DNA from 2 places in the Drancourtella sp. An12 genome. Region 2 is predicted to be linked to the other one. Evidence: a T-box and tRNA genes for the amino acid it is inferred to sense, from the RefSeq annotation. Region 2 holds a T-box; the other holds one or more tRNA genes.
The links. The T-box of region 2 lies ahead of pheS (phenylalanine--tRNA ligase subunit alpha). A T-box ahead of a tRNA ligase gene usually reads a tRNA of that ligase, here a tRNA-Phe.

Region 1: it has a tRNA-Phe gene. The T-box ahead of pheS (phenylalanine--tRNA ligase subunit alpha) is inferred to sense a tRNA for this amino acid. The anticodon was not compared.

What each region holds. Positions count from the first base shown of each region.
Region 1 is NZ_NFLO01000015.1:9,466-24,652, reverse strand. Features, by position in the region: gene B5E64_RS12550 (hypothetical protein) at 1-597, shown strand, start outside; gene B5E64_RS12545 (AraC family transcriptional regulator) at 692-1,606, shown strand; gene B5E64_RS12540 (glycerol dehydrogenase) at 1,745-2,848, opposite strand; gene B5E64_RS12535 (RNHCP domain-containing protein) at 3,003-3,434, opposite strand; gene B5E64_RS12530 (hypothetical protein) at 3,812-4,345, opposite strand; gene B5E64_RS12525 (hypothetical protein) at 4,338-4,565, opposite strand; gene B5E64_RS12520 (GTP pyrophosphokinase) at 4,579-5,484, opposite strand; gene B5E64_RS18065 (hypothetical protein) at 5,588-5,743, shown strand; gene B5E64_RS12515 (hypothetical protein) at 5,721-6,200, shown strand; gene B5E64_RS12510 (hypothetical protein) at 6,444-6,767, shown strand; tRNA gene B5E64_RS12505 (tRNA-Phe) at 6,898-6,970, shown strand; tRNA gene B5E64_RS12500 (tRNA-Gly) at 6,974-7,044, shown strand; gene B5E64_RS12495 (methionyl aminopeptidase) at 7,124-7,987, opposite strand; gene B5E64_RS12490 (ATP-dependent 6-phosphofructokinase) at 8,204-9,286, shown strand; gene dnaX (DNA polymerase III subunit gamma/tau) at 9,329-10,909, shown strand; gene B5E64_RS12480 (YbaB/EbfC family nucleoid-associated protein) at 10,922-11,275, shown strand; gene recR (recombination mediator RecR) at 11,294-11,890, shown strand; gene B5E64_RS12470 (LacI family DNA-binding transcriptional regulator) at 12,012-13,103, shown strand; gene fsa (fructose-6-phosphate aldolase) at 13,371-14,024, shown strand; gene B5E64_RS12460 (transketolase) at 14,058-14,894, shown strand; gene B5E64_RS12455 (transketolase family protein) at 14,882-15,187, shown strand, end outside.
Region 2 is NZ_NFLO01000003.1:205,444-220,630, reverse strand. Features, by position in the region: gene abc-f (ribosomal protection-like ABC-F family protein) at 279-1,832, shown strand; T-box leader at 1,848-2,074, shown strand; gene pheS (phenylalanine--tRNA ligase subunit alpha) at 2,181-3,200, shown strand; gene pheT (phenylalanine--tRNA ligase subunit beta) at 3,222-5,639, shown strand; gene queA (tRNA preQ1(34) S-adenosylmethionine ribosyltransferase-isomerase QueA) at 5,658-6,683, shown strand; gene B5E64_RS05105 (YitT family protein) at 6,910-7,752, opposite strand; tRNA gene B5E64_RS05100 (tRNA-Ser) at 7,892-7,978, opposite strand; gene tdh (L-threonine 3-dehydrogenase) at 8,235-9,272, shown strand; gene B5E64_RS05090 (glycine C-acetyltransferase) at 9,310-10,512, shown strand; gene trkA (Trk system potassium transporter TrkA) at 10,698-12,056, shown strand; gene B5E64_RS05080 (TrkH family potassium uptake protein) at 12,090-13,529, shown strand; gene B5E64_RS05075 (DUF5714 domain-containing protein) at 13,537-14,241, opposite strand; gene B5E64_RS05070 (radical SAM protein) at 14,274-15,143, opposite strand; gene aroA (3-phosphoshikimate 1-carboxyvinyltransferase) at 15,169-15,187, opposite strand, start outside.

The sequences.
Region 1 (15,187 bases), on a different contig from region 2:
TGTCTGGTGATTTTTCTGATTGCAGGGGGATACTGGAGCTTTTTCCTTCCGACAGCGGCGATTCAGATCGAAGTGAATCCTTCGCTGGAAATGGAAGTCAACCGCTTTGGTAGAGTGCTTTCTCTGGAAGGGAAAAATGAAGACGGGGAAAGACTGGCCGGGGAATTAAACCTCCGATTTATGGATTATGATGAGGCGGTGGATGAAATTCTACAAAATGAGCAGATTGCGGCACTTTTGAATCAGAATGAAATTTTATCTGTGGTTGTTATAGGAGAAAACAAGCAGAGTCAGGATATGATGGCATTTGTGGAAGAACTGGAACAGACACAGCACAATATCGACTGCTGCCATGCGACAGAAAGCGAAGCGCAAGAAGCGGAAGAAGCAGGACTTGGATATGGCAAATACAGAGCATATCTGGAATTGAAGGAGCTGGATCCCGACATAACGACGGAGGAAGCGGCCAATATGACCATGAGAGAACTTTATGAGAGGATCCGGGAACTGGAAGCGGATGGTGACACACAGACAAGTACCGGAACCGGAGGAAGCGGACAGGGAAAACATCACCATCATGGACATAAAAATGAATAGTGAATATAAAAAACAGCAGATTTGGAACAGCAATTTTATTTGGTGCGTCCTATACTAAATGTACCACGTGGAAGAAACAATAGGAGTGAGGTATATGGAAGCAGGAACCATTATTCGGAAAAGTAAGGAGTATATCGAAAAGCATATTGATGAAGTGCTGACAGTGGCAAAGATCGCTGGGACGGTTGGATATTCAGAATATCATTTTTCAAGAATCTTCCGGCAGGAGACTGGAGTTTCAGTGATGGAATATGTAAAAAGTGAAAAACTCCGAAGGGCGTCCGGGGATATACGGAATGGAGCGAAGATTGTGGATACAGCTGTAAAATATGGCTGGGAATCTCACAATGGATTTACGAAAGCATTCAAAAAAGAGTTTGGTTACTGCCCGGCCTTACTGCGAGCCATGGTTATGAGTATGAAACAGTTAGGAGGAAAAAATATGAACGAGGGAATGACTGGAAGACCAGAGGAACATGCTGAAAAACAAATGCTGTTTGAAAAATTAAAAGAGAGGGTTTTGACATTGAATCCACAAGAAGATGTGGGAAAGCTTGAGCAGATGTATCTTTATGCATGCCAGATTTATCAAGGAATGAAACGATATTCAGGTGATGAATATATCACACACCCGCTCCACACTGCGCTTTTACTTGCGGATATGGAGGCGGAGCCTGAAACCATTCTCGCAGGCTTATTTTGCGATGCATTGAAAAAGACAGAAGCCACAATGAAAGAATTAAGGAAATATCTTCCGGAGAAAACAGCTGATCTGATTGAAGCAAAAGCAGCGGAAGAAGCGGATATGGAGACAGATCTTTTGGAACAGGTCACCTTGCTCCGGCTCGCCGAGCGTCTTCATAATATGAAGACGATTGAATGGATCGATGAGGAACAAAGAAAAAAACGGGCAGCTGAAACCATGGAAATTTTTCTTCCGTTGGCTGAAAAGACGGGCAATCATGAGATTGCAGAGGAACTAAAAACGCTGGCGGAAGAGAATTTGTAACGATGATGAATGTTTCTTTTAATGGGCATAATACAGCGGCAGGCGCGATTCATATGAACCACGCCTGCCGCTTTGTAATATGGGAATATCTAGAGGCATCATTCTTGCCGGACGGCTGTTTAAAGGTAGGATATGAACTTATTTTTCCTTTTCCGCAAGTGCCTCTTTTCCAAGAGCGTCCGCTGCAACGATAGCTGCGTAGAGCTGATCCGGAGTGACGTCCGCTACCATGTTGTGGATGGATTCACCTTCTACACAGGATTTCTCGGCGATAATGCGGATCTCTTCGTCTTTGGTGATACCGATTTCTTCCAGTGTAACAGGAAGGCCGACTTCCATACAGAAATTCTGTACTTCCTTGAATTCTTCTTTAGATGCCCGTTCCAGAACAAGCTGTACGAGGGTGCCAAAAGCAACGCAGTTTCCATGCGGAGCGCTGTGGCCGCCAAGTGCGGTAAGACCGTTATAGAAAGAGTGGGCAACGGCAAGCCCTCCGTTGTCGGCACCGACACCGGAGAGGTAAACATTGGCTTCGATAATGGCTTCCAGTGCCGGAGTTACCACATTGCATTCGCATGCCTTTTTTGCAGAAGCCCCGTATTCTTTCAGTGTGTCATAACAGAGCCGGCAGAGAGCCATGGCTGACTGGGTAATTCCGCCGGATTCCAGGCTCGGAGCGTCTGTGCGCTCGCATGCGCGTGCTTCAAAATAAGTTCCGAGGGCATCGCCCATGCCGGCAACCAGGAATCTGACCGGCGCATTAGCGATGATGGCACTGTCTACAATGACGGCTTCCGGGTTCTTTGGATAGAACAGATAACTGTTGAATGTTTCATCATCATTGTAGATAACAGAAAGACCGGTGCATGGAGCGTCTGTCGCTACAACGGTTGGTACAATAACGACAGGAAGCTTTTCGTAGTGTGCTGTCGCTTTTGCTGTGTCAATTGCGGAACCGCCGCCCACACCGACGACGACATTCAGATGGTTTTCTCTGACGATTTCCCGCATTTTTTCGATCTCCCCTGTACTTGAAACTCCGCCGAAGATTTCGTACTGGCGGACGTCGGATGTCCCTTCAAAACTTTTTTCGATCTTGTCGTGAGCCATCTTATATCCGCTTCTGGAGCAGATAAACAGCCACTTATCACCAAGACTGGTCATTTCCTTGTGGAATTGCAGCAGAGAATCTTTTCCCTGTACATATTTTTGAGGTGCACGCATCATTCTAAGTCTAAGCATATGTAAGACCTCCCTTTCGCCTTGCGTTTACTTTGTTATTTCTTTGACTATCAGTATAAAATATCTGATGTGAAAAGCAAGATGAATTATTCTGAAAAAAATATGCATAATTACGAATAATTTGTGCAAAAATGAAAACTTATACACATTAAAACTATTTGCGGGACAGCGTTCCGTCTCCACCCATGAGGAGTGTCAGTTCTTCAATCCTTTCCAGCGGGAAGGGCGGCAGACACAATGGCTTCATGGCGATGGACATGAGTTTCATTGGATTGTCATCGGCGGCAATCCGGTTGGATGAAAGCTTTCCGCATCGGCGGCAGCGGTGGATGATGGCCCATTCGCCGTTCTTGCGGGTCCAGACTGCGATCGGGTCCATGATGCCTCCGCAGTCAGATTCCCTGTCTCCCGGTTCGATGTCCACATGCAGGCTGGACAGGCAGTTCGGGCAGTGGTTGCGGTGGTCCGTTCCTGCGCCTGCTGAAACGACCGGGCGTCCGCAAACCTTACAGGTGAAGCTGTCCTTGCACGGGTGGGTTTTATAATATCCTTTTTCGTATTTTTTCTTTTTGTTTTCACGATTCATTGTCAGTTATCTCCCTTACACAAATACATTTCTCGTTGCTTTCCATTGTCTGTGCAGGGCAATAAAAAAAGATAACTCCTGAAAGACGAGTTATCTCATGTACCGATATGCGGCCGCCAGGCATCTCCGGTATGCGGACATGCTCTTTCTGACAGCGCAAAAAACACTTTTCTTCTGAGAAGTGCGATCCGATTTCAATCGTAAAAAAGAGTACAATAAAAAACTCATCATCTTTCAGATGAAAACAAAATTTATTGCCCTGTTATTTACGATTTGCCGACATCCACTTCTCTCCCTTCTGCTTTAAGATTTTTTTATCATATCATATGGAAGTGGAATTGTAAAGAAAAAACGCCGTTTTCAGGCAGTGACAGCCCCTATGAATGGATCAGCTGCCCTGCCTGAAAGCCCATAATGACGAGCTCCAGCATTTTCGGATCATAGTCTCTGTATTTTAGAAAATAGTAAAGGGTATCCAGAAAGTTGAGGAATGCTTTTTTGGATGCTTCATCCAGAATCACGGATTTCTGGTCGCGTGTCAGGAAAGAAGCGATCCGTGTAAACGCGAATTTTTCGTTGAGGAAAGCCCAGAACTCCTCTTCGCCGTCGGTCTTCATTACCTGAAAAGGTTTCCGGCGAAGAAGCCAGTAGGTTTCATAGGCAAGCACCTTCCGCTCACTGATGTGCCTCATATGGTGAAATTCCTTCATGCGTGAAATATCCGTAAAATAATCCATGACTGCATGGGTTAGAATGGTTTCATCGATCCGGACGCTGTCGTGGATGCCAAGGCTTTCCAGAAATACAATACATTCTTTATAAAGCGAAGAGTAACGGTTCTTGATGACCTGTTCGGAAAATTCGGCCACGATATCTTCGTACTGTGTATAGATGGTCTCGATATCATTCATGATGATCTGCTCCTTCCAGTTTTATAATATCAAAAAACAGCTTGGATTTTACAAAATCGCAGTAGGAATTCAACTCGATATCCTCAATGGTGCTGTAACGGACGTGAGAGGTACTTCCAAGCAGGTGTTTGCGGATCTTTCCGCTTTGGATACGCTCCATCATGCGGTCGGCAGACTGGCTGATCGCCTCGGGAATGCCCGGCAGTGGTCTCTGATTCATGGGAATCCCTCCTTTATTCTTTTACGATGCTGTCAATGGCATCCTGTACTGTCTGTATCGAACTCAAATCAACTTCATTCAGCTTTTCTTTTGGCTTTTCATAGTCCAGCCTTGGGTTGACAATCGTCTGTTTCGGCTTGAAATTTTCGCTTGAAACATCACAGAGCCTTTTAAAGAAAGAGGCCATTTCATCACCCATTCCGGAAAGCCGGTTTAAAAGCTCGGAAAATTCCGTGAGCATCGGGTCGCTTTTCTTATAAGGATAGAGAATGTGATGGTCGATCTCTCCCCATCCCTCCTCGAAAAGAGTACGGATCTGCACTTCCATGTATACACCCTGATACTTCAAAATATAGTGGACAGAGCGGTAATGCTTCCGGTCGAAGATATTGTCGCTGGAGATCCAGTCGGAATAAATATCACTGAAATCTCCCAGACGCATGTGCACTTTTGGCGGTTCGGCCATATACCGGTCTTTGTCAGCGTGATAATCAGAAATACAGTTGTGGATATAAAGATCCGGATTGTTTTCAAAATGCTGGATCAGATATTTATGGAAGATCACCCAGTCTTCGCGGTACAGGATCAGTCCGCGGAACCCGATCGTGTCAGTGACAAACTTCATGTAATTCTCTTTTGTGAGCGTACGGTATTTCAGATAGTTTTCGCAGCGCTTCCGGATGATTTTCTCCACAAGATGCCATGGTGTCTTCACACGGGTACGGTAAGAATGAAGTCCCGTTCTCTGATCCTTATTTTTAATAAATTCCTGTAGAAATTCGTCCCGGATACGCTGAAGCTCAGGAAGACGTTTGGCATAGTCCTTTGCGATATAGCACAGATCATCCCAATCAAGTCCCGCCTCGCGAAATTCATCTTCGCTGATCGAAAAACGTTCCAGAAACTCTTTTTTTAACATAAGATCATATCCTTTGATTCCGTTCAATTCCCTGCTGGCAGGGTACCTCCCTATCATAGCATTTTCGAACCGGATTATCAACGTCCGGGGACGGAATGAAGGGATGGATGTTGAAAAAATGTGTGTGAAAAACATGCCTTGTGGAAAAGCAGCCGGAGCACTTGACAATGCGGAAAGGGCATGGCATGATAAGAGAACAAAAGCAAAATGGGCAGGGAGAGAGGAGGAAAAGAGATATGTTAGAACCAAAAGATTTTGAACAAATCAGTGGAATTATAGAAAAAACATTTCATCCAATCGAATATAGGCTCAAATGTGTTGAAGAAGAACTTGGCGGCGTTAGAAAGGAACTGGATGGTGTCAAAGGCGAAGTAAATGGAGTGAAGCAGGAACTGAATGATGTCAGAAGTGAAGTCGGCGGAGTAAACCAGGAACTGAATGATGTCAGAAGTGAAGTCGGCGGAGTAAACCAGGAGCTGAATGACATCAAAAGAAGTGTAGCCGGTGTAGAGAAAATAGTTAAAGATGTTCAACTGACTTTGGAAAATGAGACGAACAGGAATATCCAGATTATTGCGGAAGGACATCTCGACTTGAGCAGAAAGTTGGATGAGGCGGTTAAAATTGATAATGAAAAAGAAATTCTTAAGCTTCGGGTTAATCGCCTTGAAAGTGAACTTGAAAAAACAAAATCCAGACTTTCTGAAATTTCATAACTTTGGTTGAAAAATAACTGATCTTTGCGGGCCGATAAGCAACAAGGCTTCGGCCTGCACATCATAACTATCATTTGGATACAAGGTAATATCATCTAAGCAACAATTCTATTAAGCATTTTATCTGAAACAACAGAAATTTTACCCAAGATGTAATGAATCTTTAAGAAAAAATTCAGGACTCTCTGACCCGTTTTGTTATAATATTAGAGAAGGGGGAAGTTGTAAATGGCGGTGTAGAAGATGAAAAGAAGGAAAAAGATACGTACGATAAAGACAAAAAAATTCTGGCTGTCGATCATAGCCCTCGTTGTAATTATTGGTGCAATGTACGTGCTGATGCTTCCGCAGGGGGCTGCGCGGTTTGCAATTCTCAGATCGGGCCATCCGATTGCGGCATTGACGTTATCGATCACGACAGAAGGGTATCCTCATGAGCTGGAAGACGGGCAGATCGGTTATGTACTTGTGGATGCACCGTACGACAGGGAGCAGGGTGATGTAATGGATACCTGGATGGTGTACCGGCATGGGATGATTTATGTGGGAGAGTATGACACTAGATAAGATAAATTGAACATATAATAGATATATTAGAAAAAATTCCGAAAAATAAATTGGAAAAATTGAAAAAAAGTGTTGACAAATCTAAGAGGAACCCATATAATAGTCCATGTGCCAAGCGCACAAGACAAATGCCCAGATAGCTCAGTTGGTAGAGCAGAGGACTGAAAATCCTCGTGTCGCTGGTTCGATTCCGGCTTTGGGCATACGCGGGTGTAGTTCAATGGTAGAACACCAGCCTTCCAAGCTGGATACGTGGGTTCGATTCCCATCACCCGCTTTTTTTATTGCTCAAAAGCAAGGCCGCCGTATCATCAAGTAAAGATGATGCGGCGGCCTTTTCTTTGCCCGGAACATTGCTATTTCGTCAGTACCTCGGCGCCGTCTTCTGTAATAAGCACCATGTATTCGATCTGTGCAGAGAGTCCGTCGTCTTCCGTGTAGACAGTCCATCCGTTGTCTTCATCGATAAAGAAATCCGGACTTCCTTCGTTGATCATTGGCTCGATGGTAAACATCATGCCAGGAACGAGAAGCATCTCGCTTCCCTTTGGTGTGACATAGCTGACCCATGGCTCTTCGTGGAACTCCAGGCCGATGCCGTGGCCTCCGATGTCTTCCACAACGGAGTACCCGTTTGCTTTCGCATGGCTGTTGATAGCGTCTGCGATATCGCCGAGATGATTCCAGGGTTTTGCCTCTTTCAGTCCGAGCTCCACACATTCTTCAGTGACACGTACGAGACGTCTGGCACGCTCGCTGACTTCCCCGATGCAGAACATTCTGGAAGCATCGGAAAAATATCCGTCCAGAATGGTGGAAACGTCCACGTTGACAATATCGCCCTCCTGCAGGATGATGGATTCATCCGGAATTCCGTGGCAGATTTCATTGTTGATGGAAGTGCAGACACTCTTTGGGAATCCCTGGTAATCAAGCGGGGCAGGGATGCCGCCGTGCTCTGTTGTGAAGTCATAGACGAGCTTATCTATTTCGGCCGTGCTCATACCCGCATGAATGTGGGCGGCCACATGATCGAGGACAGCGGTGTTCAAGTCGGCGCTGATCCGGATTTTTTCGATCTGTTCCGGAGTCTTGATCATGGAGTGGTCCGGTACGATTTCGCCCTTTTCGGCATGAAGAGCGATTTTTTCATCCATCGCCATATGACACTTCTTATATTTTTTGCCGCTTCCGCACCAGCAAGGTTCATTTCGTTCCATATTCTCTATCTCCTTTGTCTTTCTGAATTTGTGAAATCTCTCAAAATCCGAGGGGGCATATGCCTCTCTTTTCCTATTATATCGCATTTCGCAGTTGTTAGCACCCTAAAAATAAGATATAATAAAAACATGTGGGAACTGTCGGGCCATGCTGTTTTACGAGGTCAGATGTATGGCGGAACAGTTATAATGTATGAAAAGAAAGGACGTGGGCATATGCTGAGAATCGGGATGCTGACAAGCGGCGGTGACTGCCAGGCACTCAATGCCGCAATGAGAGGTGTGGCAAAGGGGATTTTTGCCAAAGTAAAAGATGTGGAAATTTACGGATTCAGAGATGGATATAAAGGATTGATTTATTCTACTTTTGATATGATGACCGAGAAGGATTTCTCCGGTATTCTGACACGCGGAGGTACAATCCTTGGTACTTCCAGACAGCCGTTCAAACAGATGAGAGTAATCGGTGAGGACGGAGTGGACAAGGTAGAGGCGATGAAGCACACCTACCATAAACTGAATCTGGACTGCCTTGTCATCCTTGGCGGAAATGGGACTCATAAGACAGCCAATCTGTTGAGGGAAGAAGGATTAAATGTAATTACGCTGCCAAAGACGATCGACAATGATCTCTGGGGTACGGATATGACGTTTGGTTTCCAGAGTGCGGTGGATATCGCGACAGATACGATTGACCGGATTCATACAACAGCCACATCCCACAGCCGCGTATTTATCATAGAAGTAATGGGGCATAAAGTAGGATGGGTGACGCTGCATGCAGGGATTGCCGGAGGAGCGGACATTATTCTGCTTCCTGAGATTCCGTATGATCTGAATGTGATCGCAGAATATATCAAAAAGCGTTCAGCGGCAGGAAAACGCTTTACGATCATTGCTGTCGCTGAAGGAGCGATTGCCAAGGAGGAGGCTGAGCTTCCGAAGAAGAAATTAAAAGAACTTCAGGAAAAGAAAAAAGCAAAATATCCGTCCGTTGCCTATGAACTGGCAGAGAAGATCGAGAGCAAGTGCGACAAGGAAGTCCGTATTACGGTTCCGGGGCATACACAAAGAGGAGGATCCCCGTGCCCGTATGACAGAGTTCTTGCGACAAGGCTTGGCGCGGCTGCGGCAGAGATGATTCTGCGTCATGAGTACGGCTATATGGTTGCCATCAAGGAGGGCGAGACATGTAAAGTTCCGCTCAAAGAGGTTGCCGGAAAGCTTAAGACAGTAGATCCGAAAGCGAAGATCATCAGCGAAGCACGTACAATCGGAATCAGCTTTGGCGACAAATAGATTGAGGAAGAATCAGGAAAAATCAGACAAGGAGAATGAATTATGTCTTATACTGCCTTATACAGGAAGTTCCGACCAGCAGAATTTGAAGACGTAAAGGGGCAGGACCATATTGTAACTACATTAAAAAACCAGATCAAGTCAGGAAGAATCGGACATGCCTATCTGTTCTGCGGGACAAGAGGGACGGGAAAGACAACGGTGGCAAAGATCTTTGCAAGAGCGGTCAACTGTGAGCATCCGGTAGACGGAAGCCCGTGCGGAGAGTGCGATATGTGCAGAAATATCGCGGCGGGAACTTACATGAACGTAGTGGAGATCGATGCGGCATCCAACAATGGTGTTGACAATATCCGGAGCATCCGGGAGGAAGTCGAGTACCGGCCGGCTCAGGGCAGGTATAAAGTCTACATCATCGACGAGGTCCATATGCTTTCCATCGGGGCGTTCAACGCGCTTTTAAAGACGCTGGAGGAGCCGCCGGAATATGTGATCTTTATTCTGGCGACGACCGAGGTTCACAAGATTCCGATCACTATCCTGTCAAGGTGCCAGAGATATGATTTCAGAAGAATTACGATTGATACGATTGCAGCACGTCTGAATGAACTGATGAAAAAAGAAGAGGTGGAAGTAGAGGAGCGGGCCATCCGCTACATTGCGAAAGCGGCGGACGGTTCCATGAGGGATGCACTGAGTCTTCTGGACCAGTGCATTGCCTTTCATATCGGAGAGAAGCTTACCTACGATAAGGTGCTCAGTGTTCTGGGAGCGGTGGACACGGATGTATACAGTGCCCTGCTGCGCAGAATGATTGACCGGGATGTCAAAGGCGTGCTTCAGACGGTAAACGATCTTGTGATGGAGGGAAAAGAGCTTGCCCAGCTTACCACGGATTTCACATGGTATTTAAGAAACTTGCTATTGGCAAAGAGTTCTGATAATATGGAGGATGTGCTTGACGTTTCAACAGAAAATCTGGCACAGTTAAAAGAAGAAGCACAGATGATAGAAAATGACGCTTTGATGCGTTATATCAGGATTTTTTCAGATCTGAGCAATCAGCTGAAGTACGCTACACAGAAGAGAGTCCTTCTGGAAGTGGCATTGATCCGGATCTGCGTTCCGCAGATGGAGACGCGCCAGGATACGATTCTGGAGCGGATCCGCGCACTGGAGGAAAAGGTGGAGAAGGGTCTTGTGGCGCAGGCACCTCCTCAGGGATACAGGGCGGCGGATGGCCCGACGGCACAGGAAATGCCGGGAGAGATGCCGGTACAGCCGAGGGAGGTTCCGAAGGCGCTTCCGGAGGATGTAAAGGAAGTAGTAAAAAATTTCAGAATGATAGCAAATGATGCATCCGGAATGCTCAAAGTTTATCTCAGACAGGCAAGGCTCAGTGTTGGAAATGCAGGCCAGCTTCAGATTATCCTTCCGGATGATCTGGCGGCAGGCGTTGTCGGGACCGAAGACCATAAGAAGGAGATTCAGGATCTGATCGTAGAAAGGACCGGAAAGAAAGTCGAAATCGAGGTCGGGAAGGTCGAGCAGGGCCGCAGATTTGAGGACAGCTATATAGATCTGGAACAGCTGATCCATATGGATATCACAGTGGAAGATTAGGAGGAAGATAATATGGCAAAACGTGGAGGTTTTCCTGGCGGAGGTATGCCGGGGAACATGGCGAATCTGATGAAACAGGCGCAGAAGATGCAGCGTCAGATGGAAGAACAGGCTAAGGAGCTGGAGACAAAAGAGTTTTCTGCCACAGCAGGGGGCGGAGCAGTCAAGGTGACGGTATCCGGCAAGAGAGAAGTGTTAAACGTAGAACTTCAGGAAGAAGTAGTGGATCCGGAAGATATCGAGATGCTTCAGGATCTGATTGTAGCTGCGGTAAATGAAGCGCTGCGTCAAGTGGATGAGGCTAATTCTTCCGTAATGAGCAAACTTACGGGAGGACTTGGCGGAGGTATGCCAGGATTATTTTAGTCCGGGAGTGAGAAAAGAATGGAGTACTATAGTAACCAGATCAGCCGTCTGATTGAGGAGCTTTCCAGACTTCCGGGTATCGGGCCGAAGTCGGCACAGAGACTTGCGTTTCATCTGATTCACATGCCGAAGGAGCAGGTGGAAAAACTTGCCGAGACGATGGTCAGTGCGAGAAACAATGTCCGGTACTGCAGGGAGTGCTGCACTTTGACGGATGACGAGCTCTGTCCGATCTGTAAAAATGAGCAGAGAGACCACGGGACGATCATGGTGGTGGAGACGCCGAGAGACCTGGCCGCTTATGAAAAGACCGGAAAGTACAATGGTGTGTATCATGTGCTTCACGGGGCGATTTCGCCGATGCTTGGAATCGGACCGGGAGACATTCGTCTTAAAGAGCTGATGATCCGGCTGGAGGGAGATGTCAATGAGGTCATTGTTGCGACAAACTCTACGCTGGAGGGAGAGACCACAGCTATGTACATCAGCAAGCTGATCAAGCCGACAGGGATCAAGGTGAGCAGGATTGCAAGCGGGGTTCCGGTCGGAGGAGATTTGGAGTATATCGATGAAGTGACGCTTCTTCGCGCCCTGGAAGGACGCACGGAGCTTTAAGAAAAAGGGATTGCAAAAGCCTCTGACTTCTGTAGATCCCTTTCCTTTTGCAGTGCAGCCGGACGGTTTGCATTTTCCGCGAAAGGAAAGCCGCGCCACCTTGTCAGATGGGAGGAAGAGGATGAAGAAAAAGAAGATCACATCGACAGACATCGCAAAGGCAGCGGGCGTATCCCAGTCTACAGTTTCCATGATCCTGAATAAGAAATACAATGTTTCTTTTTCCAAGGAGACGGTGGAAAAAGTGGAGAAGACAGCGGCGAGGCTTGGCTATCAGCCGCCGAAACGAAAGGTCAGAAAAGAGAGCAGGAAGGAAAAGCTGCTTGTTGTATTCTGCTCCAATCTGACAAATCCGTATTACGTTATGCTGCTGCAGGGGATCGAGACAAGAGCCAAGGAAGCGGGGTTCGGGCTTTTTATCTGCAATACACAGAGGAGCCTTAAGATGGAGGAACGGTATCTGCGCATGATGCCGGAGCTTTCGCCGCTTGGTATCATTTACACATGTAATCCAAGCAGATGCTATATGGACATGATCGAGGATCTGGCAGGAAAGATCCCGATTGTTGTGGTAAACAATCAGAATGAGCAGATGAGCGTGGATGCGGTGGAGCTTGATAACTCCAAACTGGGACGTCTGATGGCGCGCCATCTTCTGGAACTCGGTCACAGGGATGTGGCGTATATCGCGCCGCCGCTCACGATCCGGCAGAAGCAGCGTTCCAAGCGGGTGGAAGGCTTTCTGAAAGAGTTTGACAGGCAGGGGCTCAAAGACCATGTCATCATCAAAGCGGCCGATGAGGCCTATGATATGAATGTGGCGAATATCGATTCCGAATATAAGATCGGCTATGATCTGACGAAAGAACTGCTGGCGGAGCAGCGGGAGGTTACGGCCATTGTCGGGCTGAACGACATGATTGCATTCGGGATTCTGGACGCGCTCCAGGAAGAAAAATATAAGGTTCCGGGGGATATCTCGGTGATGGGATGCGATAATACATTGTTTGCCAGGATGCATAAGGTATCGCTGACGACGGTGGAGCATTTTGTTGTATTTAAAGGAAGAGATGCGTGTGATATTATTATGAAAAAAATCGCTGCCGGAACAATGAAATATTCCGGAATCGAACCGGTGAGCACATACCATGTGGAGTATGAGCCAAAGCTTATCGTAAGAGGCACCACATCCTATCCGATAAAATTAAATTAATGAATTCCTGAAAAATATTAATAATAAAAACGGGGATGAAATTGATATAATGTTCATAAAATGGCCTGATAAGTGGTTGTTTAAATGAATCAAACATAAATTTTACATAAAACAAACGAAAAATCAGGGATGAACAATTAATAAAAGCCAAATTATTAATTTATAAAATTACTAATAAAAAACCGGCGGTATTGACCACCTTATTTCGAGGTTTTATAATGAAATCAAATGATAACCATGAACCCAAAATAAGGAGGAACACAGAACATGAGATTTTTTGTTGACACAGCAAACGTGGAAGAGATCAGAAAAGCAAATGATATGGGAGTGATCTGCGGAGTAACGACAAATCCGTCTTTGATTGCAAAGGAAGGCCGTGATTTTAACGAAGTAATCAAAGAGATCACATCTATCGTAGACGGACCGATCAGCGGAGAGGTAAAAGCGACCACGACAGATGCAGAAGGCATGATTGCAGAAGGACGTGAGATTGCAAAGATTCATCCGAATATGGTAGTCAAAATCCCGATGACAGTAGAGGGATTAAAGGCAGTGAAAGTTCTTTCTGCAGAAGGAGTAAAAACAAATGTAACACTGATCTTTACAGCAAACCAGGCGCTTCTTGCGGCAAGAGCTGGCGCAACCTATGTATCTCCGTTCCTCGGACGTCTGGATGATATCTCCGTGAAAGGGTCAGAACTGATCGAAGAGATTGCGGAAATGTTCGCTGTTTCCGGAATCGAGACACAGATCATCGCTGCAAGCATTAGAAATCCGATCCATGTGACAGAGTGTGCGCTTGCAGGAGCAGATATTGCGACAGTACCGTACAAAGTAATTGAACAGATGACACATCATCCGCTGACAGATGCAGGAATCGAGAAATTCCAGGCTGACTACAAAGCGGTATTCGGAGAGTAAATCTCCGGAGAAAAAGAGACAGGAGGCATTGTCATGGACAATTTAGAATTACAGAAAACTGCCAATGAAGTCCGCAAAGGCATTATCACTGCAGTTTATAATGCAAAATCCGGACATCCGGGCGGATCTTTATCTGCGGCAGACATTTATACCTATCTTTATTTTGAAGAGATGAACATTGATCCTGAGAATCCGAAGAAGGCGGACAGAGACCGTCTCGTGGTTTCCAAAGGACATACATCACCGGGTTACTATTCCGCCCTTGCCCACAGAGGATTCTTCCCGGTAGAAGATCTGAAGACATTCCGTCATGTAGGTTCTTACCTGCAGGGACATCCGGACATGAAACACATTCCGGGTGTGGACATGTCAAGCGGATCCCTCGGACAGGGAATTTCTGCGGCAGTCGGAATGGCCATTTCCGCGAAATTATCCGAAGATGACTACCGTGTATACACACTGGTCGGAGACGGAGAGATTCAGGAAGGACAGGTGTGGGAGGCATCTATGCTTGCAGGTCACAGAAAGCTTGACAATCTTGTTGTGATCGTGGATAACAACAACCTTCAGATTGACGGAACAATCGAGGAAGTCAACTCTCCATACCCGATCGACAAGAAATTTGAGGCCTTTAATTTCCATGTGATCAATGTGGACGGGCATGATTTTGATTCGTTAAGAGCAGCATTCAAAGAAGCAAAAGAGACTAAGGGAATGCCGACAGCAATCATCGCAAAGACAGTCAAGGGAAAAGGAGTTTCCTATATGGAGAACCAGGTATCCTGGCACGGCTCCGCTCCGAATGAAGAGCAGTATAAAGTCGCAATGGAAGAATTAGAGAAAGCAGGTGAAGCATTATGTCAGAAGTAAAGAAAATCGCAACACGGGAAAGCTACGGTAATGCTTTGGTAGAACTTGGAAAAGAGCATGAAGACGTGATTGTACTGGATGCGGACCTTGCCGGCGCGACAAAGACAGGAACCTTTAAGAAGGCATTTCCGGAGCGCCACATTGACTGCGGAATCGCAGAGGGAAATATGATGGGAGTTGCGGCGGGTCTTGCAGCGACAGGAAAGGTTCCGTTTGCAAGTTCTTTCGCCATGTTTGCGGCAGGACGTGCATTTGAACAGGTGAGAAACTCCATCGGATATCCGAAGCTCAAC
Region 2 (15,187 bases):
CTGTAAATGTTAAGACAATGAAACATAACGTACACAGAAGACGCCGGAGGCGGATTCTGCCCGTACACATTGCAGGAAGAGACATTCTTTTTTCATTATAGAAACAAGAGGAAAAGATGACCAGAAGAGTCATGAAAAGAAGAACTGTTCTTTTCATGACTCTTTTTCTTTTGGCGATGTTCGGGGACGTGTTCCGATGCACCGGAACACGTCCCCGGTATAGCCTAAGTTAAAGTCGGGCTTTTTGCAGTGTGTGCATGGTGAAAGGGGATGATGGGATGTCGCAGATACAGATTATAGATCTTACTTTTTCGTATGATACGCATTTTGAGTCGATTTTTGAGCATGTGAGTGTGCTTTTGGATACGGACTGGAGGACGGGGCTGATTGGTCGGAATGGGACCGGAAAGACGACGTTTTTGAAGCTGTTATCGGGTGCGTATCCGTACCGGGGAAGGATCCGCATGTCGGAGACGGCGGAGTATTTTCCGGTGGATATCCGGGATGTGAGGAAGTCTTCTTTGGAGGTCCTGGAGGAAATTGATCCGGATTATGAGTTCTGGAGAGTTTTAAGAGAGATGGAATGGATGGGAATGGATTCGGCCATCCTGGAGCGGCCTTATGGGACGCTTAGTCCGGGAGAGCGGATCCGGCTACAGCTTGCGGTGCTGTTTGCCAAGGAGCATGCGTTCCTTCTGATTGATGAGCCGACAAATCATCTGGATGAGGAGGGGAGGCAGATGCTGGCCTCTTATCTGAGCAGGAAGAAGGGATTCCTTCTTGTTTCCCATGACCGGAGGCTTCTGGATGCCTGTACGGATCATACGATGGCGATTGAGCGCAGCAGCATCCGGATCTACAAGGGAAGTTTCCAGACATGGCAGAGAGAAAAGAGTCTGCGGGATCAGGCGGAGTTGGAGCAGAATCAGAAGCTGAAAAAGGAGATCCGCCATCTGGAGGCGGCGGCAAGGGAGGCCGGAAGATGGGCAGGTAATAAGGAGAAAGAAAAGATCGGTCATAAAGTGGGAGGACTGAAGCCGGACCGGGGTGCAATCGGCCATAAGGCGGCGAAGATGATGAAGCGGTCCAAGGTGCTGGAGCACCGGATGGAGAAGGCGGCTAAAGAAAAGGCAGGGCTTTTAAAGGACATCGAGACGGTGGAGGAACTGAAAATGTTTCCACTGGATTATGAGAAGGAGCGTCTTGTTTCCGTGGAAGGGATTTCGTTTGCCCGCGGGGACCGTCAGATTTTGAAAGACTTTTCGTTGGAAATCCGGCGGGGAGACCGGATTGCTTTGAAAGGGCCGAATGGCTGCGGGAAGACGACGATTCTGAAGCTGACTGCAGGGATCTATCAGCCGGATGAGGGAAGAATTCAGACCGGAAGCGGCCTGAAGATTTCGGTTGTCAGCCAGGATTCTTCTGAAATGAGAGGAACGCTGGCGGAGCTGGAAGAGGAGGCGGGACTTGATAAAACGCTGTTCCGGGCTGTTTTGAGGAAGCTTGATTTTTCCAGAGACCAGTTTGACAAGCGTCTGGAGGAGTACAGCGAGGGTCAGCGTAAAAAGGTGCTTCTTGCAAAGAGCCTCTGCGAGCCGTCCCATCTATATATCTGGGACGAGCCGTTAAACTACATTGATATATTCACAAGAATTCAGATTGAGAATCTGATTCTTGAGCGGAAACCATCCATGATCTTTGTAGAACACGACAGTGTATTTACCGAACGGATTGCAAAGAGCGCTGTACGTTTCGAAAAAGATCCTCAAAGCGCCGGATTTAAAGCAGTTTTCGAGAGTTCCGGACTTGACAAAGAGCAGGGGGATGTTTAAAATAAAGAAGATACAGTAAAGGCTGTGAATGTGTCAGTAGGATATCTGATCTCCGACAGAGAGAAGGAGCCGCAGGCTGGAAGCTCCTTTCGATTTGACAGATATGCCGAATTTCCCACAGGAGCTGCATTTCTGAACAGAGAGTAAGAAATGACGTGTAGTGCACGTTACGCATACAAGAGAGCCTGCCTTTTGACGGCAGGAATCAGGGTGGTACCGCGGATTGATTCTCCGTCCCTTTTTGGGGCGGAGTTTTTTTGTTTACCGGAAAGGAGTGGACTTTCCTGAATACGAAAAGCCTTCTGTTCGGTACAGGCTGCCTTGGTTGATGAGTAAAGGAGGAAAATCATGAAAGAAAAGCTTCAGAGCATCAGAGAAGAAGCATTAAAGCAGATCCAGTCTGCAGATGTGCCGGAAAAATTAAATGATGTACGTGTCAGGTTTTTAGGTAAAAAAGGAGAACTGACAGCAGTTCTCAAAGGAATGAAAGATGTAGCGGCAGAAGAACGTCCGAAAGTCGGACAGATGGTCAATGAAGTCCGCCAGGAAATCGAAGGTATTCTGGATGAGACAAAGAAAAAGATGGATGCAAAGATCCGGGAAGAAAAATTAAAAGCTGAAGTGATCGATGTTACGCTTCCATCCAAAAAGAATGTAGTGGGACACCGTCATCCGAACACTATTGCCCAGGAAGAGGTAGAGCGGATCTTCATCGGTATGGGATATGAAGTAGTCGAAGGACCGGAGATCGAATACGATCTCTATAACTTTGAGAAGCTCAACATCCCGGCAGATCATCCGGCAAAAGATGAACAGGATACATTCTATATCAATAAGGATATCGTGCTCAGAACCCAGACTTCCCCGGTACAGGCTCGTGTCATGGAGCAGGGGAAACTTCCTATCCGTATGATCTCTCCTGGACGGGTATTTCGTTCTGACGAGGTGGATGCAACGCATTCTCCGTCTTTCCATCAGATCGAAGGACTTGTAGTAGATAAAAATATTTCTTTTGCGGATCTGAAAGGAACGCTGGAAGTTTTCGCAAAAGAGCTGTTCGGACCGGAGACAAAGACAAAATTCCGTCCGCATCATTTCCCGTTCACAGAGCCAAGCGCCGAGGTGGATGTGACATGCTTCAAATGTGGCGGAAAGGGCTGCCGTTTCTGTAAGGGATCCGGATGGATCGAGATCCTTGGCTGCGGAATGGTACACCCGCACGTGCTGGAAATGTGCGGAATTGACCCGGATGAATATACCGGTTTCGCATTCGGTGTAGGGCTTGAGAGAATTGCCCTTCTGAAATATGAGATCGACGACATGAGACTGCTGTACGAAAACGACATCAGATTCTTAAAGCAGTTCTAGGATAAGGGAGGAAAAAAGATCATGAATACATCATTATCATGGATTAAAGCATATGTCCCGGATCTGGACGTGACAGAGCAGGAATACACAGACGCCATGACACTGTCCGGTACCAAGGTGGAGGGATATGAAAAGATGGATGAAGATCTGGACAAGATCGTGGTAGGGCAGATTGAGAAGATCGAAAAGCATCCGGATGCGGATAAGCTTGTAATCTGCCAGGTGAATATCGGAAGCGAGACAATTCAGATCGTAACCGGAGCACCGAATGTGGAAGAAGGACAGAAAATTCCGGTTGTTCTCGTGGGAGGCCGTGTAGCAGGCGGACACGACGGAAGTAAAACGAAAGGCGGAATTGAAATCAAGGCCGGAAAACTGCGCGGAGTGGACAGCTACGGCATGATGTGCTCCATCGAAGAGCTTGGTTCTACAAAAGAAATGTATCCGGAAGCACCGGAAAACGGAATCTATATTTTCCCGGATGATGTGGAAGTCGGTGCAGACGCCATTGAAGTACTTGGACTTCATGATGCGGTATTTGAATATGAAGTCACATCCAACCGTGTGGACTGCTTCAGCGTGATCGGAATCGCAAGAGAAGCAGCGGCGACATTCGGAAAGAGCTTCCATCCGCCGGTTGTTAAAGAGACCGGAAATGAGGAGAATGCTTCTGACTATATCAAAGTGACTGTCAAGAATCAGGATCTTTGCTCCAGATACTGCGCAAGAGTCGTAAAAAATATTAAAATCGGACCGTCTCCAAAGTGGATGCAGAGAAGACTTGCATCTGTCGGAATCCGCCCGATCAACAATCTTGTTGATATCACAAACTACGTGATGGAAGAATACGGACAGCCGATGCACGCTTACGATCTGGATACCATCGCAGGAAAAGAAATCATTGTCAGAAATGCAGAAGACGGTGAGACATTCACGACACTGGACGGTCAGGAGAGACACCTTGACAAAGACGTACTGATGATCTGCGACGGCGAAAAATCCATCGGAATCGCCGGAATCATGGGAGGCGAAAATTCCATGATCACAGATCACGTGCACACTGTTCTGTTTGAGGCAGCATGCTTTGACGGGACAAATATCCGTAAGTCCAGCAAACGTGTAGGACTGCGTACCGATGCATCCGGAAAATTTGAAAAAGGACTGGATCCGAACAATGCAAAGGCAGCGATCGACCGTGCATGCCAACTCGTAGAAGAGATGGGCGCAGGTGAAGTAGTCGGAGGAACTGTAGATGTATATGGAAAGGTAAAAGAGCCTGTTCGTGTTCCGTTTGATGCAGATGCCATCAACCGTCTTCTTGGAACAGATATTTCTAAAGAAGAGATGATCGGATACCTTGCAAAAGTAGAACTTGCCTACGATGAAGAGACAAACGAAATCGTGGCTCCGACCTTCCGCCATGACATTTTCCGCCTTGCGGACCTGGCAGAGGAAGTGGCAAGATTTTACGGCTATGACAATATTCCGACTACCCTTCCGAAGGGAGAAGCGACAACAGGAAAGCTTTCCTTCAAGCAGAGAATCGAAGCTTCCGCAAGAGAAATCGCGGAGTTCTGCGGATTCAGCCAGGGTATGACATATTCCTTCGAGAGTCCGAAAGTATTTGATAAACTCCTGCTTCCTAAGGATGCACCGGAACGTCAGGCAATCCAGATTTCCAATCCGCTTGGAGAGGACTACAGCATTATGCGTACCATTTCCCTGAACGGAATGCTGACTTCCCTTGCAACGAACTATAACCGGAGAAACAAAGATGTAAGACTCTATGAGCTTGGAAATATTTATCTTCCGAAATCACTGCCGCTTACCGAACTTCCGGAAGAGAGGATGCAGTTTACACTTGGAATGTACGGAGAAGGCGATTTCTTCAGCATGAAAGGTGTTGTGGAAGAATTCTTTGAAAAGATCGGCATGCGCAAAAAAGAACAGTACGATCCGAACGCGGGCAAATCCTTCCTGCATCCGGGACGTCAGGCAAATATTGTTTATGAAGGAACCGTTGTCGGTTATCTTGGAGAAGTTCATCCGGAAGTTGCGGACAATTATGGCATTGGCGGACGTGCATACGTTGCAGTCATCGATATGCCGGAAGTGGTTGCACGCGCAACATTTGACCGGAAATACAGCGGAATCGCAAAATTCCCGGCTGTGACAAGAGATATCAGTATGGTAGTTCCAAAAGAGATCCTTGCAGGGCAGATCGAGGCGATGATTGAGCAGAGAGGCGGAGACATTCTGGAAAGCTACAATCTGTTTGACCTTTATGAAGGCGCTCAGATCAAAGAAGGATACAAATCCATCGCATATTCGATTGTATTCCGTGCGAAAGACAGAACACTTGAGGAATCAGACGTGACGAAAGCCATGAAAAAGATTCTCAACGGTCTGGAGAGCATGGGCATCGAACTGAGACAGTAAAGAGGAATCGTCATCATGATGAAAAAAGAAGACTTTTATTTTGAACTGCCGCAGGAACTGATCGCGCAGGACCCGCTGGAGGACCGCTCCGGCTCGAGACTCCTTGTCCTTGACAAGGAGTCCGGTGAGATTGAGCACAGAACCTTCCGGGACATCAAAGAGTATCTGGAGCCGGGAGACTGTCTGGTGATCAATGATACCAAAGTCATTCCGGCCCGGCTGATCGGGTCCAAAGTGGGAACAAATGCAAAGATCGAGATTCTGCTTTTAAAGAGAAAAGAAAATGACATCTGGGAAACCCTTGTAAAACCCGGAAAAAAGGCAAAGCCCGGGACGAAAATCAGCTTTGGCGAAGGGCTTCTCATCGGAGAAGTGCTGGACGTGGTGGATGAAGGAAACCGCCTGATTCAGTTTTCCTACGAAGGAATCTTTGAGGAGATTCTGGATCAGCTTGGACAGATGCCGCTCCCGCCGTATATCACCCATCAGCTGGAGGATAAAAACCGCTATCAGACCGTGTATGCAAAACACAGCGGATCCGCGGCAGCTCCGACGGCAGGCCTGCATTTCACGCCGGAGCTTCTGGAAGAAATCAAAGAAAGCGGTGTCGAGATCGCTCATGTGACACTTCATGTCGGGCTTGGCACCTTCCGCCCGGTGAAAGTGGAGAATATTCAGGAACACCATATGCACTCGGAGTTTTACCGGATTGAGGCTTCTGAAGCAGAAAAGATCAATCGTGCAAAACGGGAAGGACACCGGGTGATCTGTGTCGGAACGACAAGCTGCCGCACGGTGGAGTCGGCGGCAAAACCTGACGGAACACTCTCAGAATGCAGCGGATGGACAGAGATTTTCATCTATCCGGGATATCGATTTAAAGTACTGGACTGCCTTCTGACGAATTTCCATCTCCCGGAATCGACTCTGATTATGCTGGTCAGCGCACTGGCAGGAAGGGAGCATGTGCTTCATGCATATGAGGAAGCAGTAAAAGAACGCTACCGTTTCTTCAGCTTTGGGGATGCCATGCTGATCCGGTAACAGACAGTATAAAAAAAGAAAACTGGAAGCAGAAATCTATGGGCTTTGGATTCTGCTTCCAGTTTTTTTCTTTTGAGGGTTGGAAGGTTTATGTTTGGTTTCATAGTTAAATAACTATTACAATACATACTATACCGGAAAAATATGAAAGGAATGTGTACGCCGGATAAAAGGATTCTTAAAAAACGAAAGAAACTCTTAAAAAAGTCTTTACGATCCGGAAATACTATCTGGATATAGTAAAACCACGGCCTCCAACGTAGTTGACGTTGTCGATGACAGTAAAAGCAGTAGGATCAATCGTATAAATCATCTTTTTTACATCGTTGATCTTCCGGTACGGCAGAATGGTAAGGATCACCTTGGATGGATCCAGATGATATCCGCCCTCTGCCTGAAGGAAAGTCAGACCAAGATCAAAGGTATGAAGAAGTTCCTGACGGATCTTTTCATGCTCGGAAGAAAAAATCAGAAGCTGGACTTCTGAACGGCCGTAGGTGATGACCTTATTAACCATGATACTGGTAACAAGTATGACAATAATTCCGTAAACTGTCTGAAGAAGTGGCTTTGAGACTGCCTGCAGAAGAATCACGGTGCAGTCGCACACATACATGACAACAGAGACAGGAATGCGAAACTTCTTATTGAGAACAACACCGAGAATGTCAAATCCGCCGCTGGAACCATTTGCCCGCAGGATAATGCCACTTCCGATTCCAAGAAGACATCCGGCAAGAAGGCTGCTCAGAAAAGGATCCTGAGATAACGGAAGAAACAGGTCGATCTGGGAGAAGACATCCAGAAGGACCGGAAACAGGAAAGTCATAATCAATGTTTTAAAAATGAATTCCTTCCCGGCAAACAGCCATCCGACAAGAAACAAAAGGATATTGATACAAAGTACAATCGCAGACAGAGGGAGCGGAAGCAGGTTCTGCAGAATAACAGACAGACCTGTCACACCTCCTGCCACAAAATTCTGAGGCAGTACGAAGAGACCAAATGCGGCAGCCGTCATGGTGCCTCCTACTACGATCAGGAGATAAGACAAGAGTTTTTTCTTCATAATATAGTACCTCCAGGGATTTGATAAGTTTCGATCTGTACTATATGGTACAATCTGAAAGCACGGAACGTCAAGTTAATGCGTTGAACTGAAAAAAGCTCCCGGGCAGGACTGTAACTGCCGGAGAGCTTTTTGAAAGCGGAGATGGTGGGAGTCGAACCCACGCGCCCTTGCGGACCTATCGCATTTCGAGTGCGACCTCTTACGACCACTTGAGTACATCTCCATAGTCGCTGATAGAATCAGCTTATATATTATATCAAAAGATCTATAAAAAGAAAAGAGAAAATCCGGAAAAAAATCAACTTGCCTTTTGTAGAAAGACAACTGTCTTTGTATGCGAGAAAAAGACAAGTGAGATTAAAATGTTTGTCAGAGACGGAAAAAATGCTTGAAATTTTACAAAGGAGGGAGTATTATTAAGATAGAAATTAGGCAGTTTGTCAAAAGAACGGAGGAATTCAAAAATGAGCGATAACATGATGTGGGCATTGGTAAAAGAGAAACCGGAAGCAGGTTTATGGATGAAAAGAGTACCGATTCCGGAAGTAGGACCAAATGATGTAAAGATCAAAATCCACAAAACGGCTATCTGCGGTACAGACGTACATATTTATCAGTGGAATGAATGGGCACAGCATACGATTCCGATCGGACTGACAGCAGGTCATGAGTATGTCGGAGAAGTCGTAGAAGTAGGTCCTGGAGTACAGGGATTCAAGATCGGAGATCTCGTATCCGGTGAAGGACATATCACATGCGGCAAATGCCGGAACTGCCTGGAAGGACACAAGGAAAACTGCAAAGATGCAAAAGGTGTTGGCGTTAACAGAAATGGTGCATTTGCAGAATATCTTGTAATTCCGGCTTCCAATGTATGGCCGTGCAATCCGAATATCCCGGAAGAGATGTATGCGATTTTTGATCCGTTCGGAAACGCTACACATACAGCTCTTTCCTATGATATGCTGGGAGAGGATGTTCTGATTACAGGCGCAGGCCCGATCGGAATTATGGCAGCGGCAATCGCAAAATTTGCAGGAGCAAGACACGTTGTTGTTACAGACCTGAACCAGTATCGCCTGGATCTTGCAACAAAACTTGGGGCAACAAGAACAGTAAACTTAAAAGAAGAAAAACTGACAGACGTCATGAAAGAAATTGGTATGACAGAGGGGTTTGACGTAGGTCTTGAAATGTCCGGAAGCCCGGCAGGACTTTCTGATATGATTCACAATATGAAACACGGCGGAAAGATCGCGCTTCTCGGACTTCAGGGAACAGAAACGAAAGTCGATCTGGAGACAGTAATCTTCAATGGTCTGAATATCCGCGGTATCTATGGAAGAAAAGTATGGGATACCTGGTACAAGATGTCCACAATGCTTCAGGCAGGACTTGATATTTCCCCGATCATTACACACCGCTTCGACATCAAAGATTACGAAAAAGGATTCGAGGCAATGATCTCCGGAAATTCAGGAAAAGTAGTACTTGACTGGTCTCATATCAATGACTAGGCAAGCGATCGAAAATAAGAAAGGAAGATAGATTCAAATGGCACGTAAAAATGATATTTTAAGCATTTATACAAAAACAGTAGATGAAATCAAAGAAGCAGGCCTTTTCAAAGGGGAAGCTCCGATCTGCTCTCCTCAGGGAGCAAAAGTAGTTCTGGAAGATGGAAAAGAGTACCTCAACATGTGTGCAAACAACTATCTGGGACTTGGTAACAACCAGAGACTGATCGACGCTGCAAAGCGTACTTATGATGAAAGAGGATTCGGTGTTGCTTCAGTACGTTTCATCTGCGGAACACAGGACATTCATAAACAGCTGGAGAAAAAGATCTCTGATTTCCTTGGAACAGACGATACTATCCTTTACTCCTCCTGCTTTGATGCAAACGGCGGTCTGTTTGAGACAATTCTGAAAGCAGAAGACGCAGTCATCAGTGATGAACTGAACCATGCTTCCATTATCGATGGAGTACGTCTCTGCAAAGCAAAGAGATATCGTTACAAAAACAATGATATGGAAGATCTGGAAGCAAAATTAAAAGAGGCAGATGAAGCCGGAGCAAGAATCAAACTGATCGCTACAGACGGTGTATTCTCCATGGACGGTATCATCGCAAACCTGAAAGGTATCTGTGATCTTGCTGACAAATACAATGCACTTGTTATGGTAGATGACAGCCACGCAGTTGGATTTGTAGGCAAAAAAGGCCGTGGTACAGCAGAATACTGTGGAGTAGAAGGCCGTGTAGATATTATCACGGGAACACTTGGAAAAGCCCTGGGCGGAGCATCAGGCGGATACACATCCGGACGTCAGGAAATTATTGACCTGCTTCGTCAGCAGAGCCGTCCGTATCTGTTCTCCAACTCTCTTGCACCGGCAATTGTCGGAGCAAGCATGGAACTGTTTGATATGTTAAGCGAAAGCACAGAACTCCGTGACCATCTGGAGGAAGTTACTACTTACTACCGCCAGAAACTGGATGAAAATGGATTTGACGTTATTCCGGGAACACATCCATGTGTGCCGGTTATGATCTACGATGAGAAGACAGCTGCTGAATTCGCTAAGAGAATGATGGAAAAAGGTGTTTATGTCGTAGCATTCTCCTATCCGGTAGTACCGAAGGGAAAAGCAAGAATCCGTACACAGGTATGTGCAAGCCATACAAAAGAAGATATCGATTTCATCGTAAAATGCTTCATCGAAGTGCGTGAAGAAATGGGACTGAACAAATAACATTATATTGTGTAGCCATGATAGCAGAAAGACGCCGGAAGGCGTCTTTTTGCATGAAAAGAAAAGTACGGTCCGGGTCAATGTAAAATCTTGGAGAAAGATATTGCTTTTCTGCGGAAAAGGAGTATAATGATTAAGATTTCATAAAAATTATATAAAATTTTTTTGTTTACGCAGGAGGAATCATGAATATCATTATTGTAGGAGCTGGAAAAGTAGGAACAACAATTGCAGACCAGCTTAGCTCTGAAAATCATAATATTACGATTATTGACCTGAATCAAAAGAAAGTGGAAGAGGCGGAAGAAGAGTTTGATGCGATGGGGATTGTGGGAAACGGTGCCAGCCATCAGGTACAGGTGGAGGCCGGTGTCATGGATGCGGAACTTCTGATCGCAGTTACCGGTTCAGACGAATTGAATCTTCTTTGCTGCCTGATCGCGAAGAAGACGGGAAAGTGCCAGACAATCGCGAGAGTAAGAAATCCGATTTACAGCAAGGAAGTAAACTTCATCAAGCGCCAGATGGGCCTGTCGGTTGTTATCAATCCGGAGCTGACGGCCGCTCAGGAGATTTCCCAGCTGCTTCGTCTTCCGTACGCCAAGAAGGTTGATACATTTGCAAGAGGAAGGGTGGAAATGATCAAATTCCGGATGAATCCGGAACTCCATATGGATGGACTTCAGGTCGCGGATATTATTTCCAAAATGAAGTGTGACATTATGATCTGCGGCGTGGAGAGACAGGGACAGGTTGTGATCCCGAACGGAGATTTTGTTCTGAAGAACAACGATATGGTATCCATGATGGCAGTGCCGAAGGAGACGGCAAAGTTCTTCCGCAAAATGGGGATTCCGACCCATCAGGCAAAAAGTACACTGATTGTAGGCGGGGGCACGATAGCATACTATCTTGCAAAGCAGCTTCTCGAAATGAGGGTGGATGTCAGAATTATAGAACAGAATAAAGAGCGGTGTGAGATGCTCAGTGAACAGCTGCCGGAAGCTACGATTCTTCAGGGAGACGGAACTGACAAGGAATTTCTCCTGGAAGAGGGTCTGATGCATGCGGATTCCTTTGTGGCGCTGACCAATATGGATGAGGAAAACCTGATGCTTGCACTGCTTGCACGAAAATACTCGAACGCAAAACTGATTGCCAAGGTCAACCGGATTCACTTCGAGGAAGTAGTGGATGAACTGGATATTGACAGCGTTATCTATCCGAAAAACCTTGCGGCGGATCACATTGTCCGCTATACAAGAGCGATGCAGAATTCCCTTGGAAGCAATGTGGAGACTCTTTACAAAATCCTGGACGGACAGGCGGAAGCGCTGGAGTTTGTCATCCGGGAAGATTCCAGTGTCACAAATCAGAGGCTTATGGATCTTCCGTTAAAGGATCATCTGCTTGTATGTTATATCAGCAGATATGGAAAACTGAAGATGGCCCGTGGACAGGACATGCTGAAAGTAGGGGATTCCGTGATTATCGTGACAACTCACAAGGGTCTTCACGACATTGCGGATATTCTGAAATATTAATGAGAGACCAGACGGGGAAAAGGAGTAAAGACTATGAATTATTCTATGGTAATGTATATCGTAGGGTGGATACTGAATTTTGAAGCAGCGTTTATGCTTCCTTCCTGTCTTGTGGCGGTGATTTATCAGGAAAAATGCGGAATTTCTTTTTTGATTACAATGGCAGCTGCACTGGTAATCGGAATACCGCTGACGGTTCGGAAACCCAAAAACAAAGACTTCCATTCCAGGGAAGGATTTGCCAGCGTTGCCCTTGGATGGATTGTACTGAGCATCGTGGGGGCGGTACCATTTGTGATAAGCGGAGTGATTCCAAATCCGGTGGAAGCGTTGTTTGAGGCAGTATCCGGATTTACAACCACCGGATCCAGCGTTCTGACGAATGTGGAGGTAGTGCCGCGCTGTATTCTCTTTTGGAGAAGTTTTACCCACTGGATCGGCGGAATGGGAGTACTCGTTTTCATTATGGCGATTCTGCCGCTGAGCGGAGGAAAAAATATCAATCTGATGCGGGCGGAAAGTCCGGGACCGTCCGTCACAAAAATGACTTCCAAAATCAAGAGTACGGCAAAAGTTCTGTATCAGATCTATATTGTCATGACAATCATTCAGATCATACTTCTTCTGATCGGGAAGATGCCTTTGTTTGACGCACTTACCATCACATTTGGAACGGCCGGGACCGGCGGCTTTGGAATTAAGAACGACAGTCTTGCCGGATATTCGCCGTATCTGCAGTATGTAGTGACAACTTTCATGATTTTGTTCGGTGTTAATTTTAATTTTTATTTCCTTCTGCTTCTGAAAAAACCGATAGAAGCATTAAAAAGCGAGGAGGTCAGATGGTATTTTGGGATCATTGCGGCGGCCGTGCTTGTGATCTTTTTGTATATCCGGTCTTCCTATCCGACCGCAGAAGAGGCTTTCCGGCATTCTGCTTTTCAGGTGGGATCTATTATTACAACGACCGGGTATGCAACGACAGACTTTAACCTCTGGGCACAGGTGCCCCGGACCATTCTGGTCATGCTGATGTTTGTAGGGGCATGTGCGGGAAGTACCGGAGGAGGAATCAAGGTATCCCGTATTCTGATTCTCGGAAAGACCATCAGAAAAGAACTGAACCAGCTTGTACATCCTACCGGAGTCAAGAAACTTCAGATGGACGGACGGCTGATTTCACACGAAGTACTCAGGGCTGCAAATGTCTATATGATTATTTATATTCTGATTTTTGCGTTTTCGGTACTGCTGGTTGGAATTGATGATTTCGATCTGGTAACAAATTTTACAGCAGTAGCAACGACATTAAATAATGTCGGCCCTGGACTTGAAATGGTCGGGCCGACAGGAAATTTCAGTGCGTTCAGCAATGGAACGACACTCGTTATGATCTTTGACATGCTCGCCGGAAGGCTGGAACTGTTTCCGCTTCTTTTATTATTCCATCCGGGAGCATGGAAAAAGTTTTGATTACATATCAGGAAAGTGGATAGAACGGGCAGAGGGTTTTCAGACACTGTCCGTTTTCTTCATGGAAAGAACAGCGGATGCTGCAGGAAACCGGGAGTTCCACCTGAAAATGCTCTTTTGTAAATTCTACTGCACTTAAAATAGCAAGGAATGAATCCCGTTTGCAGCATCTTGGACCGCCGTGAGTTCCAATGTTTTCCAGAGACCTGGAGGTCATTTGATTGGAAAGCCCCCAGGAAGTACCGGCAAGAGGAGTTGTCTTTGAGAGGATGGAGCAGTATATTCCAGTGCTGACTCCGGCACCGCAGCATCCCCAGAAGCCGCAGACACCGCCAGGCACCTGTTTGCCACGTTCTTCCATTAAAGAGAGTGCTTCCTCAAGATCGATACTGCCTCCACAGTTTTTATAAGCGGTCAGAAGGGCGGAGCCGACGAGGATATGGTGTTCAGGTCCATGCATATAGATAAAAGGATTCTGCATGAGCTGCTGTGCGATCTGAATCGGATCTTTCAGATCCGTGGAAAGGCAGAAGTCCCGGATGGCTTCAAGTCCCTTTGCTTCGTGACAGGAATCGCAGACAAAATGTCCATCTTCACAGCAGGCATTGGATAAAAACGTCTGATGACAGATGGAACATTCCATTTCCTTTGCGTGTTCTGTATAAATCAATTCTTTGCCGCAGATTAAGCAGGCGTTTGGATTCCGTTTCATGTGTTTATTCTCCCTGGTTTTCATTTTTACATTTAAAATCCACAGGATGCCAGAAGCATATCGATCGCATCCAGAAGAGAAGCTTTTTCTTCCGGAAGGCGTCCCTGGATGGTATAGGTATTGAGGACGGTAGTGTCATGGAACATGCAGTCTTTGACGGTCAGATTTTCCAGCATGATCCGTTCCTCCCAGAGCATCTCGGCATCGTTCATCATGTCGAAGTGCCCTTTCTTTGCATCCTTATAAAGCGGGGTGTCCGGCCAGAGTTTCAGCTTCAGACACCAGATATCCGCCGGGTGCAGCTGGTTTAGCAGCCGGGCGGTGGCAAGGGCATGGTGGACGGAAAAACGGCGCCCGCCAAGTCCAAGAATAATGGTGACATAATATTCGATTCCCACAGCCTCCAGCCTTCGAAGCTGTACAAGCATATCCATGGAGGTGACTCCTTTATTCTGCTCAAGCAGGATGGAATCACTTCCGCTTTCCAGTCCGATGTGGAGGGTGGAAAGTCCCATCTTATGGAGCATCCGAAGCTCTTCATCCGTTTTCCGTGCAATGTCGTCTATGCGGGAATACATGGAAAATTCGTGAATATTCGGCATATACTGATCTGTCATATCAAAAATCTGGCAAAGCTTCTGATAATCGAGAACAAAGGCGTTTTCTCCCAGCAGAAAGAGCCGGTACGCATCCGGGCGGAAACGGCCCAGGATCTGCATGTTCCGCCGGATCTGTTCCATGGAATGAATCTGGAACGGGTCCTTTGCAAAGTCGCAGAACCGGCATTTCGCGTGGCTGCATCCAAGGGCAACCTCCAAGGCCGCGCAGTCCTGTTCGCTTGGCGGCAGATAGATCGTATCGTGCGTATAGATGGAGGCGAATAATTCTTCATTGGTCATCATAAGACACCCCTTTCTTTTCGAAAGATTATACGGTAAGTGTGTGC